Regions from separate parts of the Bradyrhizobium canariense genome, predicted to be linked through region 2. Evidence: predicted binding sites of a transcription regulator. Region 2 holds the regulator's gene; each other region holds the start of a gene.
The links. The regulator LexA, encoded in region 2, represses DNA repair genes until DNA is damaged. The targets are predictions, from matches to a motif close to TGTTCNNNNTGTGTTCNG.
Positions count from the first base shown of each region.

Region 1: recA (recombinase RecA) is a predicted target of LexA. The motif match lies at 2,035-2,052, and genes of this name have one in related genera.
Region 3: BLV09_RS29235 (SMEK domain-containing protein) is a predicted target of LexA. The motif match lies at 3,406-3,423, and genes of this name have one in related genera.

Region 1 is NZ_LT629750.1:317,139-322,304, reverse strand. Features, by position in the region: gene BLV09_RS01485 (hypothetical protein) at 1-722, opposite strand, end outside; gene recA (recombinase RecA) at 840-1,934, opposite strand; gene BLV09_RS01475 (hypothetical protein) at 2,392-2,577, shown strand; gene BLV09_RS01470 (Flp family type IVb pilin) at 4,507-4,671, shown strand; partial or broken gene BLV09_RS01465 (IS5 family transposase) at 4,780-5,166, opposite strand, start outside.
Region 2 is NZ_LT629750.1:1,107,420-1,112,585, reverse strand. Features, by position in the region: gene BLV09_RS05545 (alpha-hydroxy acid oxidase) at 1-221, shown strand, start outside; gene BLV09_RS05540 (HAD family hydrolase) at 239-868, shown strand; gene BLV09_RS05535 (molybdopterin molybdotransferase MoeA) at 909-2,120, shown strand; gene lexA (transcriptional repressor LexA) at 2,303-3,010, shown strand; gene BLV09_RS05525 (hypothetical protein) at 3,319-3,741, shown strand; gene BLV09_RS36990 (hypothetical protein) at 3,840-4,040, shown strand; gene BLV09_RS05520 (hypothetical protein) at 4,027-4,254, shown strand; gene BLV09_RS05515 (ComEC/Rec2 family competence protein) at 4,293-5,166, opposite strand, start outside.
Region 3 is NZ_LT629750.1:6,180,743-6,185,908, forward strand. Features, by position in the region: gene BLV09_RS29225 (tetratricopeptide repeat protein) at 1-377, opposite strand, end outside; gene BLV09_RS29230 (argonaute/piwi family protein) at 526-1,941, opposite strand; gene BLV09_RS29235 (SMEK domain-containing protein) at 1,938-3,368, opposite strand; gene BLV09_RS29240 (YbgC/FadM family acyl-CoA thioesterase) at 3,671-4,105, shown strand; gene BLV09_RS29245 (DUF1348 family protein) at 4,251-4,718, shown strand; gene BLV09_RS29250 (glutathione binding-like protein) at 4,869-5,166, opposite strand, start outside.

The sequences.
Region 1 (5,166 bases), 790 kb from region 2:
TTCTCCCACTCGTCGAAGACGCGGGTCTGGCGGAGGTCCCAAAGATGGAAAAGTGCGTTCGTAAGCGAATATCCCCTCCCAATTAGTTCCAGCATCCGCATTTCCGTGGCGCCAAGCCCTGTCGAAGCGGAGGGCAGCTCTTCGAGCAGGTCGAGCAGGACCGGCCTGAGCAACGGCAACGCGCTCAAATCCCGACGAAGCAGACCGAAGCAAGCCTCCGGCGTCGTCGCCCGATACGCTTGCCATGCGGCGCTTGCCGTTGCGAGTTCCTGTTCGGTGACGTCGACGAGCGGCGGCCGCCACGTGCCAAAGCCTCCCGGGGGAATCCCGATCATATCGCTGGGTAGCAGACGCAATTTCAACCTGGCCACGGTCTCGGGATTGGAACGGAAGTCATCGAGCAGCCAGATCAGTTGCAATTGAGCGTTCGGACGCGTGTCGAACCAGAGTTCGACGGTCTCGTATTGCTGGCAAAATTCGGCCAAGCTGAGATCCCGCAGACCTTCGTTTTTGCTCCGTTCCCAGCGACTCGCAAAGTCTGACCAGTGGTAGCCGTGGCTGGGGCCGTGGTCGGGCGTCCGAGGGCCAAAATAAGCTGCAAGTTCGTCTGGAGACGGCAACTGTCCCCACACGAAGCGAAAGAAAAAATTAACCGCGAGATCGCCGAGGTCCGCTTCAATGAAGCCAGGGATCGGCCAGCCGGTCAGGACCAGAGGCTTCATGCTCTCACCAAAAGCTATTCACAGAAACAAAACGGGCACCGAAAACGTCGGCAACTCAACGTCCTCAGCGCCCGCGTCTGTCGAAACTTCGGTCACGCGACCCAAGTTTGCAAAAACTCAATCCTCCGCAGCCTCCGGCTCTTCGCCGTCGGCGTCGCGCTCGGGCGAACCGGCCAGGATCTGTTCGGCGATCAGGCCAGAGTTCTGGCGGATTGCCGCTTCGATCTTGGCGGTCATGTCGGGGTTGGCCTTGAGGAATGCCTTCGAGTTCTCGCGGCCCTGCCCCAGGCGCTGGCTATCATAGGAGAACCAGGCGCCGGACTTCTCGACGATGCCGGCCTTGACGCCGAGATCGAGGATCTCGCCCATCTTGGAGACACCCTCGCCATACATGATGTCGAATTCGACCTGCTTGAACGGCGGCGCCAGCTTGTTCTTCACCACCTTGACGCGGGTCTGGTTGCCGACCACCTCGTCGCGCTCCTTGATCGCGCCGATGCGGCGGATGTCGAGACGAACGGAGGCATAGAATTTCAGCGCGTTGCCGCCGGTAGTGGTTTCCGGCGAGCCGTACATCACACCGATCTTCATCCGGATCTGGTTGATGAAGATCACCATGGTGTTGGATTTGTTGATCGAGGCGGTGAGCTTGCGCAGCGCCTGGCTCATCAGCCGCGCCTGCAGGCCGGGCAGCGCATCGCCCATCTCGCCTTCGAGTTCGGCGCGCGGCACCAGCGCCGCCACCGAGTCCACCACCAGCACGTCGACCGCACCGGAGCGCACCAGCGTGTCGCAAATTTCCAGCGCCTGCTCGCCGGTGTCGGGCTGCGAGATCAGGAGCTCATCGATGTTGACGCCGAGCTTCCTGGCATAGACTGGATCGAGCGCATGTTCGGCATCGATGAAGGCGCAGATGCCGCCCTTCTTCTGGCCTTCCGCCACCGTATGCAGCGCCAGCGTGGTCTTGCCGGAGGATTCCGGCCCGTAAATTTCAACCACCCGCCCCCGCGGCAATCCGCCGACACCGAGCGCGATATCCAATCCCAGCGAACCCGAGGAAATGGTCTCGATATCCATCGAACGGTCGTTCTTGCCCAGCTTCATCACCGAGCCCTTGCCGAACTGACGCTCGATCTGGGAAAGCGCGGCAGACAAGGCTTTGGACTTATCCATGGAGGATCCTTCGACGATACGCAGGGCAGTGGCGGACATAGGTGGTGCTCCTTATGGCGGGGATTCGCTAGCGGGACAAACGGGCGGCGAGAATTGAGCAAGTGATCAGCTTATGGAACCTTGTACCACGTTTGTTCTATGTTCGCAATATGTTCTTTTGTCGAAGTGGGTACTGGCCTGTTTTAATTCCTAGTGGCCTAGTTTGAATTTGGCAGTGGCCTAATTCGGATTCTCAGAAATGGCCAACCATCAACCGACGGGTGCCGGCCTATAAAGTGGTTCAGTTTGAATTATTTCAAGATGTTTCTGTATTGTTCAATGCGTGACTAAGTGAGGTATCTCTACGCCAGTCATGCCGAGCAAGAGCAGTAAGGTGCTGGCCTGTTTTAATTCCTAGTGGCCTAGTTTGATTTTGGCATTGGCCTAATTTGAATTTTCGTGGCTGGTCGCATATGTACCCCAAGCACTGCCTCGAAAAGAATCTGGAGGAGCCGCCATGCTGCCCTTGATCGTTTTCATCACGATCCCCGTTCTGGCCGTGGCGTTTCTGTCCGGTCGCTTCACCGCAAAATACGCGGCAGAGAGGGGGCGTTCAGAACGCGCCTGGTTTCTTTTTGGCGCTCTGCTCTTCCCGCTCTTTCCTGTCCAGTGGATGGTCCTGGGACTCTTACCAAGAAAGTAAAGCCGCCTCAGTTGGCGCCCTTTTTATTCAGCGCCATCATCATCGTCATCCGACAAGACTGATTGTTGGGCCTTAAGCAGCCTAATGAATTTGCCGATTTCCTTCGGACCCAGATTACCCGCCACAACTAGACGATAGCTGACATCTTTCGAACGCGGGCCACGAAGCCACTCCCGCTCGCCGACCGAAAATGGTGTTTGCGGCCTCTCAGTGTTGGCCTGCTTCTGATTGCAGCACCCTGATTTGATTTTCGCAGTGGCCTATTTTGGATGAAGTGATCAATACGGACCATCAGTCGTTCACCGGACATGACATCGTGCCGCGATCACCGAGGTGGCGGCAATTGGCATCCATCGACGCGGACTCGCCTTAGCGACCGACAAAATGATTCGCCCGTTCGGCGCTGCGAAAAATGCGATTGGGAGTTGACCTTGTTGGGAGATCTTCCGGCCGTCGCACTGCACGCCGCGGTTAGGGTTTTCCGTTGCTACGTTTGTAACAATATCGTTTCAGAAGAATGCTAAGGCCGCCTCAGTCGGCGCCCCGGCCGGTACCAGGTATGGTCCCTTCCATCCCGGATTAAATCGACGGTGCCTTCTGGTTTTGGACCGTCCAGCCCGAAAAAATATTCGACTAGGCCCGATATCCTACTGTCAAAACTCTCAGGTAGAAAAAACCCGCCACGGCGGCGTGACATTCGTCGTGGTTTCTCAAACTATCCCCGCTCCCGCCCCCGAGAGTGGGGATTTTTTCTGACTATACAGCGCAGCCTGGTGCTGCCGTGAAATCAGAGCGCGTAAGCCCAATCTTTAACACATGAACTTCATAAATTAATTTAGCCGGTTGGATCAGACGCAAAATCTCCACGACCGGTTAGGCCCGGCGCGTGACCGACGGGGGGAACGCAGCCGGGCCGCCTCAGTTGAAGGTGCAAGTTCCAGTGTTACATAGTGGACAGACGCCGCCGGTTACTTCCTTTTAACTGTCCACATTCACTGACGTTAAAAAATACTTACGATTATATTTGCGATTATATTTACGATCAGCCCGGCCCTCAAAGCCGGGCTTTTCGTTTATGGCCGGCTTTGAAGCTGGGCGTGACCGTTTCGGCCGGTATCGCAGCGTCCAATAGAAGCGGCCGAGCCCGGGAAGAAATCAGGGCCGGATTTGGGAAGTTGTGCCGTTTGCGGCGACAATCGTTCCCGGCACGGCCGGCACGGCGGCATAGTATGGTTGGGGCCTTGGCGCCGTCTGCGGTGCCAGTTTCTACGCTTGCCAACCAAATAAACTTGCCCCGCCCTTTGGTCTCCATCGGGCGGGCTTTTTCTTTGAACCTTGGCGCGACCTGCACAGACCAATAGCGACCGGGGGATTGCGCTGTCCGGATCTAAACCAACGCCACCAGGCATCATTCAGCTTGGTGGCGTTGTGCATTTCAGGGGGCCTGTTTCGAATCCGCCAATGGCCTGAATCCGGCGAGCAGCTGCCCCCTACTCCTATGAAACCCTGGCCGGACGAGGACGTATCTGGTCATGCTGGAGGATTGCAATTTCCAGTTCGAGTGCCTCGCCGCCAAGCATTATTCAGCTTGGCGGCGTGGTGCAGCGCAATGGCACTTTCCATGGGGCCGCCGCAACTGGCGGCCTTTTTTATCGCACCGATAGAAACACGATCGCCAGCACGACAGCCCATCCTACGACGACCAGAGCAGCCACCGCCCCGGCGGTTATTTTGAGCTTCTCTTTGGTCGTGTACTCGAACATTCAACCTCGGTTTTGCGGCGCGGACGCCGATACCGACTCCCGCATTATCGAAAATTTGAATCGATTTCGATCTTCAAATTGAGGCAATGAGGTTTACTCAACCTTAGATCATGTACCGTACATTTACGGGGCAAGTCAGTTTTGGCATCACCGCAAGGAGGCAAGCTTGAAGCGCACTTTCCTTAAGTTCTTGTCCGATGAATCCGGGGCAACCGCCATCGAATACGGACTGATCGCAGCCGGTATCGCACTCGCCATTATCGCGGTCGTTAACGGGATCGGCTCCAATCTCAACACCCAGTTCTCGTCGATCAACAGCTCGCTGAAATAAACACGCGCGCTCTGGGAAGTTCATCGAACAGGCCGTCGCTGGTCATTCAGCGGCGGCTTTTTTGCGCGCATCCCATCGGGACAGCATCCCGCTAGGTGGTGTGGACATTTACCGCAGCCATAGGGCAATGGCGGCGAGAGTAACGACGGCCCGATAATTTCGTGCCGTTTTCTCGAAGCGTGTTGCGACGCGGCGGAACTGTTTGAGTTTTGAGAAGCAGCATTCCACGAGATGGCGCTGGGCATAGAGATGCTTGTCGAGCGGATATTTGAGCGCACGTGACGGGTTGTTGGGGATGACAGCGAGCGCCCCCTTGGCGGCGATGGCTTGGCGCAAGTGATCGGCATCATAGGCCGCATCGGCCATGACGACCTCGGCGGGTAATCCCTCGATCAATGCGGCGGCTTGCGGTGCATCGCCCTTCTGACCCGCGGTAAGCGTGAACCGCACGGGACATCCCAAGCCGCGAACGGCCATATGTATCTTGGTGCTCAG
Region 2 (5,166 bases):
TCGGCCGCCTGCAATGCTGGGCTCTGGCGGCCGGTGGCGAAGCCGGTGTGCTGCGGATGCTGGAGCTGCTCGAAGACGAGGTGATCCGGTGCCTCGGACTGCTCGGCGTCAAAAATTTCGCCGAGCTCGACAACTCCTATCTGCATGCGGCCGCGCCGACCCATCTGCCGCATGTCTTCAGCGCCTTTCCGCTGCTGGAGATCGATCCCTACCGGTATTGAGGGCGGTGCTATCGGCGATGGCTTCACCCCTGCTCGCTCCCGGCTCAGCCGACGCGTTGTTGTTCGATCTCGGCCGCGTTGTCCTCGATATCGACTTCGACAAGGCGCTGGCGTGCTGGGCCGGGCATGCCGGCTGCGAGCCGGCGCATCTGCTGGGCCGATTTGCGCACGACGACATCTATAGGCGCCACGAGACCGGGCAGATCGCCGACGCTGAATTCTTCGCGAGCCTGCGCGCTTCACTGGGCATCGGCCTCTCCGATGCCCAGTTCCTCGAGGGCTGGAACGCGATCTTTGCGGGCGAAATGCCCGGCATGGCTCCGCTGCTTGCGCGCGCAGCCAAGCGCCTGCCGCTCTACGCCTTCTCCAACACCAACCGGCCGCACGTCGAACATTTCTCCAAAGCCTTTGCCGGCGTGCTCGGCCATTTCCGCGAAATCTTTCTGTCCTCCACAATCGGGCTTCGGAAACCCGACGCAGCCGCCTATGATCACGTGGTGAAGGCGATCGGCCTGCCGGCGGAGCGTATCGTTTTCTTCGATGATCTCGCCGAGAACATCGAAGGTGCGCGGTCGCGGGGTTTGACCGCGGTCCACGTGACATCGTCCGACGACGTGGCGCGCGCGCTGACCGCGCTCGGTATTTGAAGTATCCGGGTTTGAAGGTTTTGGATTTGGGAGTCTTGCCGTGGCGTTGATGCCGGTTGCCGATGCGCTGTCTGCGATTCTCGCAGGCGCCGAGGCATTGCCTGAGGAAATGGTCGCACTGGATGCGGCCCACCACCGCGTGCTCGCGCGCGACCTTGCGGCGTTGCGCACCCAGCCGCCGCAGGCGATGTCGGCGATGGACGGTTACGCGGTGCGATCAGCCGACGCCTCCGAGGTGGGCGCGCGGTTCAACGTGATCGGCGAGGTGGCGGCGGGACGGCCTTTCGATCGCGCGGTTCGACCGGGCGAAGCGGTCAGGATCTTCACCGGCGGCGTGATTCCCGAAGGCACGGACGCCATCGTCATCCAGGAAGACACCAAGGTGGATGGCGCGCGTATCACCATCTCCGAGGCGACGGCCCCCGGACGGCATATTCGCCCGGCCGGTGTCGACTTCAACCAAGGCGACGTGCTGCTCAAGGGCGGATCGCGCCTCACCGACCGCGATCTCTCGCTGGCCGCCGGCATGAACTACCCTGAACTCGCCGTCCGCCACCGGCCGAAGGTGGCGGTGCTGGCCACCGGCGACGAACTGGTGATGCCGGGATCGCAACCCGGGCCCGGGCAGATCGTCTATTCCAACGGCTATGCGCTGCGCGCGCTGGCCCGTGCGGAGGGGGCCGAGACCATCGATCTCGGCATTGCCGCCGACACGGTCGAGGCCACCACACACGGCATCCGCCGCGCCCGCGATAGCGGCGCTGACATCCTCATTACGACCGGCGGCGCCTCGGTCGGCGACCACGACCTGGTCAAGCAATCGCTGGAGGCCGAGGGCGTCACAATGGCGTTCTGGCGGATTGCGATGCGCCCGGGCAAACCGATGATGCACGGACGGCTCGGCGCCATGCGGGTGATCGGCCTGCCCGGCAATCCCGTGTCCTCTTATGTGTGCGCATTCCTGTTCCTGGTGCCGTTGATTCGCAGTCTGTCTGGCCGTTCGACCATCCATCACGTCATCGAAACCGCACGGCTGGGGCGCGATGTCGTCGCCAACGATGTGCGCGAGGACTATCTGCGCGCCCGCCTCGAGGAGCGCGCCGACGGCGCTGTCATCGCCACACCGGTCAATCATCAAGACAGCTCGCTGCTTGGGAATCTCGCTGCGGCACGGGCACTTGTGATACGTCCGCCGTTCGCGCCCGCCGCTGCTGCCGGCGCTGCTTGCGACATCCTGCGCCTTCCGCGTTGATCGCCTCGACGGGACGAAGCCTGATCGCGTTCACCGGAAATTAAGTGGTTGCGGAACACATATCGAACATATAGTGTCCGTTCATGATTTGTTTCGAGTGCTGATGTCTATCATGGGAGTCAATGAGCTCCCGGTTCATGTCTCGGAATCGAACGACACCATCCATCGGGGGACTGCTCGAGATGCTCACGCGCAAACAGTACGAACTTCTGCGTTTCATCAATGAACGGCTGAAAGAAGCCGGCGTACCGCCCTCCTTCGACGAGATGAAGGATGCGCTGGATCTGCGTTCGAAGTCCGGCATCCACCGCCTCATCACGGCCCTGGAGGAGCGTGGCTTCATTCGCCGCCTGCCCAATCGCGCCCGCGCCATCGAGGTCATCAAGCTACCCGAGCTTTCCGGAAACGGCGCCGGCGGCAGCCGCCGCGGCTTCACGCCGAGTGTCATCGAAGGCACGCTGGGCAAGGTCCGCAGCAGCACCGTCAGTTCCGAGGATGACGGCAACCACCCGGTCGCCGTGCCCGTGATGGGTCGGATCGCGGCCGGCACGCCGATCGAAGCCTTGCAGACCCGCAGCCACACCATCAGCGTACCGCCTGATATGCTCGGCTCCGGCGAACATTACGCGCTCGAGGTGCGCGGCGATTCGATGGTGGACGCCGGCATCCTCGACGGCGACATGGCGCTGATCCAGCGCAACGAAACCGCCGAGACCGGTGATATCGTAGTGGCGCTGATCGACGAAGAAGAAGCAACGCTAAAACGCTTCCGCCGCCGCGGCGCGTCGATCGCGCTGGAACCGGCCAACACCTCCTACGAAGTCCGCATCCTGCCGCCGAACCGGGTCAAGATTCAGGGCAAGCTGATCGGGCTTTACCGGAAATACTGAGCCAGCATTGGCCTCAAAAGCCTGTCATTAGACCTGATCCGGATTGAAACCGGTTTGGGTTTAATGGCGGACAGGTGAGGTATCGGGGTCACGCCGATTCAGTGATTTGACCGCAGGGCTTTGCGTCGCCTCGCAACAGACGAGGCGCAGCCCGATCGATCAAATAAACGTATTTGTGATCAGGTTGGTTGGCTGCAGCCGCATAATTGCCTCCAAGCAGGCAAAAACTCACACACTACTGTCCACTCTGATAGAGGCCTGCGCCTCTAAGCGGCGCGGGTTGGCTATCTCTAACGAGGAGCAATCCGATGTGTGACTATAGCCTGCACGCTGTCGCAACACGCCCCGCCAGGGTTGGAGAGACCCTGATCTCCACGACATTCCCTGGAACTTCGACTCGCGGTTTCGCCTCCGAAAGTCAGCCCGCGGTGGCGGTCTGCATGCTTCCGGGGACCGAACTGGCGTTCGCCGAAAACGTCAAATACGACAACCGATGGATTTGGACCAAAGCAGTCAATTTCAGAGTGGGAAAATTCGGCGTGGTCGACCCCGACCTTCCCCATCGTCATCATGATGCGATCGAATTCCCGGACGGAAGCCGTGTCCTGGTGACGCTGCTCTGTGAAGGGCAGCGGGTGACCGTGCTGCAGCTGCCGGTGGTTCATCAGGCTGCCGAGCCCACGCACGCCACTGCCGGCACGAACGCCTCAACGCCGGTCTCCATTGGTTGAAGTGGTCCGGTATATTCCCGCCGGTTGCGGCCGGCGGGGCCCGACCAGATCACGGAACATCAGCAGATACCGTCATACCGAACTGTACGAGTAGCGTCATGGATCGTCGGGACAGCGCACGGATCGAAGAGCGAAACAATCTGAAACTGGCGCTGGCGACATTCGCTTTACAACTCGATGCCTTCGAAATGCGTGTCGGCGGAGGACCTTCCAGGGCGGGCATCAAGCGTGAAGGTTCTGCCCTGCCCGCTGATCTCAGGCACGAGGTTCAGGAGGAGAACAGGGGTGCCCGTCGATAAGGTCACGTGGCATCAAGTTGGACGGGTGGCCGAACCGGGCCGCTACATGTTTAGATTCGGCTGGCTCACGGTATCGGCGGAAGATCTTGCGGTCTGGGAGCAATTCCCGCATGCGGCGTTTACGCTGGTCAGGACGCCGGCCGCGAAAGACGATGATGAGTTTCACCTCGGCGCGTTCGAATTGAGAGAAGATGCCTCACACGGTGAGCAATGAGGCCGCGCCCGTCCGGAGGCGCGCCTTGCGAAGCCAGCTCACTCCTCCGTTTGCAAATCGGCCTCCGAGGGCGTCGCATCGATCGTGCGCGGAACGGCGGGATGCACCAGGCTCGGTTCAACCTCGTCGTCACCCGCAACCGCAGGCGACCATGGCCGGTCGAAACCTTTTGGTTTGACGGCATCGACGACAAACCCGTCGCGCGTTCGCCGCAGCGCCAGCGCTCCCTGCCGTCGCAGGCGATCCGTCGTGATGACAGGCGAGGCGCATGTGGACGGCGGCTGCCTCGCCGTCACGATCAACGTTGCGCGCTCGCAATCATCGGCCAGCGCCTCGGGCCGCAGCGCCAGCGTGACGAACGCGCCGCCGGCCATCTGCGTCACACATCCTGCATCGTCGCATGAGACGCCATCCGCGAGCGAAGGGGCCACCGGCAGCCGCGCATCGGCATCCGCGGCCAGCCATTCCTTGATCAGAAACGCATCCTTGGCACTCCGCATCAGATGGAGCTGCCCGTCCTTGCCGCGGACACCGACATTGTGACCGTCACCAGAGATCAGGATATCCGGCTGTGGAACCGCCAGCGCCCAAGCCGTCGCCAGCAGCAGCACGATGGCGCCGGACCAGCGCAGCGGCGTCCGCAACAGCCCCAGCAAAATGATCCCGATGCTGGCTGCGATCAGCGGACCGATGCCAAATGCCGTCATCCGCCCGATGGCGCCGGGGAGTGCGGCGACCCACTCAGTCACCACGATCATCCAGTCGATCCCGATCCCCATCAGCCACCAGAACACGCCGTCCAGACCGAACGGCATCGCGAGCAGCCCGAGCATGCCCGCCGGCATCACCACCGCCGATACCACGGGCATCGCCGCCAGATTGGCCAGCACGCCATAGGGCGTCACCCGGTGA
Region 3 (5,166 bases), 2.8 Mb from region 2:
GTGCCATGTTCATATTGACGAGCAACGCTTTCCGCCGTGCGGATGCGTAAGGAGCCCGTCGGCGCGTGATACGCGACGTAAACGCTGTAGGGCTGCATAAGCAGGTAGTTGAGGTTAGTACGGCGCACCTCCACACTGAGCGAACCGTCAGCGTTCAGTGCACTCTCGGTTCCTTTAAGTTGGACGTGGACCCGGGCATTGGTGGCCTGCCCATCAGCCATCGCCTCGATCTGGCAGTCGGTCCCGTAGTCCTTGCGGTCCGGTGCCTGCAAAATGAAAGCGCCGCTGTGGGTAAGTCGCATCTGGAAGGCCGCAATCGCCTCGTCCTCGATCTCGTGATTTCGGTCACGACGCGGTAGTTCGTCAAAGTGACTCATAAGCTTAGCTTGATGTGGGCGTTCGGTTGTCTCTATTGCCGTGGATGGTATCGTACGCTGCAACCCTGCCGGATGCCCACGCGGCCCTATCGGAAGCGGACGCAAGGAGTCCGAGCGGAAGAGGGGCCGCCTGGAGCCTCCGGAATCGCTACATGTAGAAGCTATAGCTGACCTGCGGCTTCTCAGTCGGGCTGACGTATTTCATGATGTCTCCGATCTTCCGCGCGCATTCCAGTGTGATGGGCAGACGACCATCCATCTGAGTGTTGTTCCAGTTCATCTTGGTCAGTCCCAGTATCTCATCGCAAAGGCTCTCAAGGGAGGAATCTTGCTCGTACGCCGTGATCTTTAGCGGGGCCGGGACATACATGCCGGGATATGTCTTGTAGAAGTCGACGGTACCTCGAGTGTAGAGCACTCCCTCAGTTTCAGAAATTGTCATCAGCGTCCCGCGCTTTGGCGGATAATCTTTGTTACCGAACAGCCTGATATCCGTGTCCGTTATCGCGACGAAGTCCTTCGCCCGGATGCCCTTCTCGTCGAGCGCCCTGAGAAAACCCTTGCGCTCGCTCTCGCGGAATTGGCTCGACTTGTGGATCACGATCCGAGCCGGCATGTGCTCAAGCGCTCGGTCATACTCGTCCAGCGCGTCGCGCAGCAACTCGTAGGCCTGATCCTCGCTCAGGTACGCGTGACGGTTCTTCTTGTCGATCGACACTGGCGTACCGCGAAGAATGATCCCGTGGCCGAACTCGTCGAAGACCTGCGCCAAGCTCGACGATACCGTCTCTCCGTCGCGGCTCTTGTAGAAACCGATGCCGATGTAGCACGACCGGAGCTTCGCCGTGTCCTCGACGAGCCGCCAAGGAATTGTCTTGTTGCCCTTGTAGTAGAGCGCCGTGACGAAGTTCCATGCTTTCGTGGCTGGGTCCTGCTGATCTCCCGCCTGCTTGGTAATGAGGATGGTCTTCTCGCGCACCAATTGCAGCGGGGTGCCGAGGTGCATGCTCTTGGCCTTCAGGATGCGTCTGAAGTTGTGCTCAAGCTCGCTATCCCCCGAATTATCGTCGTCGCTCTCCGAGGTCGTCGTGATGGAGTCGAACATTTCGTTCGGCATCACGCAGACGATCACGTCCACCGATCTGTTCTCGGCGAGGAAGCGAATCTGCTCGTAGTAGAGTTCAACGGCCTTCTCCACTCGCTCCGCCCGGGACGCGAGCTTAACTACTGCCGAGATATCCGACTTCTTGATGGTGCGGGTGTACTGCGGAGAGTTGATGATCCTCGTCAGGAATCCGTAGTCCTGATTGATGCCGCCGAAGCCCCGAAACAGGTTCAGCAGCTTGGACCCCTCCTTGCGCTCAATTCCATCCCGGCACCTCTCGAGCCAATCGTCCAAGAGGTCGATTCCTTCTCCGCGTCCGACCACGCCGATCCGCAGTTCGGTTCGACGCAACTCGTCTCGCTTGTCGTAGACGCCCAAGTGCTCGATTCCCGTTCGGGGGCAGACGTGCGTGCCGGTACCGAATTCGAGCAGCGGTTCAGGTAGCGTCGTGAGTTTCATGCCGCCGTTCCTCCCGCCACTTTGGTATCGTCTTCATCGTCGTCACCTACTGGCTCTGCCTCGTCGGCGTCCTGCACGTTGAATTCAACGAGGGATAGGAAGCGCAGCCCGTGGTCCTCGTCCTCGTTCTTGCTGGCGCCGGACAGGAAATAGGCCACGAAACGAACCATGTTTCGGACGGTTGCATTGTGCTCAAGACGCTTCTGCGCCGACAACAGTTCATCGTGCCAGCGCGATTGGCGGTAGCCGTCATAAGAATAGTACCAACTCGGCACGATCTGCGCATACCAGTCGTCCCCCAGCTTCGTGAACGTCAGGTCGAACGAGAAATGCTTCTGGTGCGCGACCTTGGACGGATCCTTGCGCTGGTACTTGACCTCGAACACGCGGCGGATCGCGGTCCTTTTCCCGATCCAAGTCTCCCTCCGCTCAAGCTGTCCCTCCTCGGTCGGTCCGAAGAAGAAGAACCCGTCCTTGTTGTGCATGCGCACGTGGCGCTGCTTCAACTGCTCCCGCGTTTCGGCCGAGAGAAGCTGCTTCAGGATGTTCACGTTGTCCAATTCGGGGGACTCGGCCAAGTCGGATACGTTCAGCCGCTCCACCGAGCCCGCGTCCACCACGCTGATCAGGCCGCACTGTTCTATGTCGTGGAACGAGAAGAGCTTGTTGTCGTGGCAGACCCACGCATCTGTCTCCACGTCATTCAGTAGTAGCGCCATCTTGACGACCGATTTCCTGCTCCGCGCCTTTCCCCCGTAGTTGAGCTTCGCCTTCCCCTGCGCGATCACCTTCTTGTCGTCGATGGTCAGCTCGGCCACGTAAACCGCTTCGGGGAGCTTGATCATCTGTAGGTTGGACGTGATGGCCGTCGGTGCCGCAATGCTCTCCGAACTGAAGCTGATGTACGCGTCGACTTCGCCCAGGATGCGCTTGAACTCTGACAGCACTCGCTCCTGCGCCGCGAGCCGCAGAGCGGTCACCTGACCGAGAATGTCACCGAGGTCGATGATGTGCTTCTTGCAGTTGAAGGCGAACTGGTCAGTAAGCAGCCCATTCACCGATGCCTGGCTGTAGGACGACTGCTTCTTCCCGAGCATGAGGATGAACAGTTCGTCGAACGTGTTGTAGTAGGCGCGGTCCATGAACTGCTGAACTGTGAACTTCACCTTTTCCAGCGTGGTCGTCGAAGTGATCTGGAATGCCACCCGATCGTGATCGTCGCCGAGATCGATGCCGGGGAAGTTTTTCTGCTTCCGGTTCAGATTGGTGAGATGCGGGAGGTTATATACTGACTTCAGGATGGGGATGAACGCGTCCTCCAGCGCCAAGTTGATGTCGGTTCGACCCTGGGAGGTCGCCAACTCGACTTGAACGATGATGCGGCTGACTACGTCGCGAAGTTGATTCTCGACTTCAAGCTGCCTCATTCCGTGTCCCCACCTTATGAATGCAGCACTTAGTAGTGGGAACGCAGGGTGAACATTTCAAGGGCCGGGGCCAGCCATCCCGTCCAGAAGTTCGCTTCGCTGCCAGTTTCTGCTGGAAATCCACCACTCGCCCCTGCGGCAAACGGGGCCGTCGCAGATGAACTCACAGAAACCGAGAGGCCGAGCCGCGAACGACGAATCGGAGGAACTACGGCTATCTCAGGCGAAAAAGCACGGCGCATCCCAAAGTCCCTGCGACTCGCCATGGAAGGGCAAAGTTAAATCTACCCCTCGTTCATGCTATGGCCTTCCAGCGCCCCAGTGAAATCAGGTCGTTTTTATTCTGTTGCGATATCGTCAAACCAGTGTTTTCCGGCATCGTCTACCACGCCAATTATCTGCGTTTCATGGAGCGTGGACGTACCAATCATCTGCGGTTGATGGGCGCGGATCAGCACACGCTGTTTGCCGAGGCGCAGGAGGAGACACCGGGCTTCGCCTTCGTGGTGCGCTCGATGCAGATCGATTATCTGAAGCCCGCGCGCATGGACGACGTGCTCGAGATCGTGACATGGCCGATCGCGGTGAAGGGGGCCTCGATCACGCTCGCGCAGGAGGTCCGGCGCGGCGACAACGTGCTGGTCAAAGCGCAGGTGCGCGTCGCCTTTATCAGCGAGGGGAGGGCGCAGCCGATACCGAAATCGCTGCGGCTGCTGATGAAGGCCGATCTGATCTAGGCTTTTGTTTGACGCGTTTTCTTCACGCGAACCGGTGCCCACTTCGCTTGAAACGCTATAGTTATCGGCCGATAGGCGGGATGCCCTCGACTCGCCGCACCACGGCGATACACTCGCGGTAGATTATCAAAATCCGGAGGTCACCATGTCGCGTCCGCCGCTTCCGCCGTTCACCAGAGAGACCGCCGCCCAGAAAGCCCGCATGGCCGAAGATGCCTGGAACTCGTGCGATCCCGAGCGCGTGGCGCTGGCCTATACTGAGGATAGCCGCTGGCGCAATCGCTCGGAGTTTTTCCAGGGCCGCGCCGCAATCGTCGCCTTCCTCACCCGCAAATGGGAGAAGGAAAAAGACTATCGCCTGATCAAGGATCTCTGGGCGTTCGACGGCAATCACATCGCGGTGCGCTTTCAGTACGAATGGCACGACGCCGCTGGGCAGTGGCATCGCTCCTACGGCAATGAGCAATGGGAGTTTGACGAGCACGGCCTGATGCGCCGGCGCGAAGCCAGCATCAACGACATCGAGATTGCTGAAAAAGATCGCCGCTTTCACTGGCCCGCGCCAGGCCCAAGGCCGGCGAACGTGCCGGGGCTGGGCGAGAGCCCGTTTTGAATTTGAGATGAGACGCGGGCTCCCTCCCCCTTGCGGGGGAGGGCGGTAGCCACAAGCGAGATATCACCCGTTAACGCCCACCCCCGACCCCTCCCCGCAAGGGGGAGGGGGAGAAGAAAGCAAGCCGCTCGCGAAATCCTCCGCTTAGGCCTAAGCCGCCGCCTTGTGGCGGGCGAGCTCGGCCTTATACAGTTCGAACTCCTCGCCGATCGCCCTGGCGATGCTGGGGCGTGCGCGCAGGCGCTCGTAATAGGCTTTTACGACAGGCCATTTCGCAAGCTCGATCGGCGGCGTCGCCATGGTCCAGTTGATGACGGTCACGAGGTAAGCATCAGCGACGCTGAAATGGTCGAGCAGGAATTCACGGCCTTTGAGGTAGTTCTCGAGATAGTCGAGCCGCGACAGGTTCCTGCCGAGCACATAGGATTTCACTTCTGGCGGTGCCTTC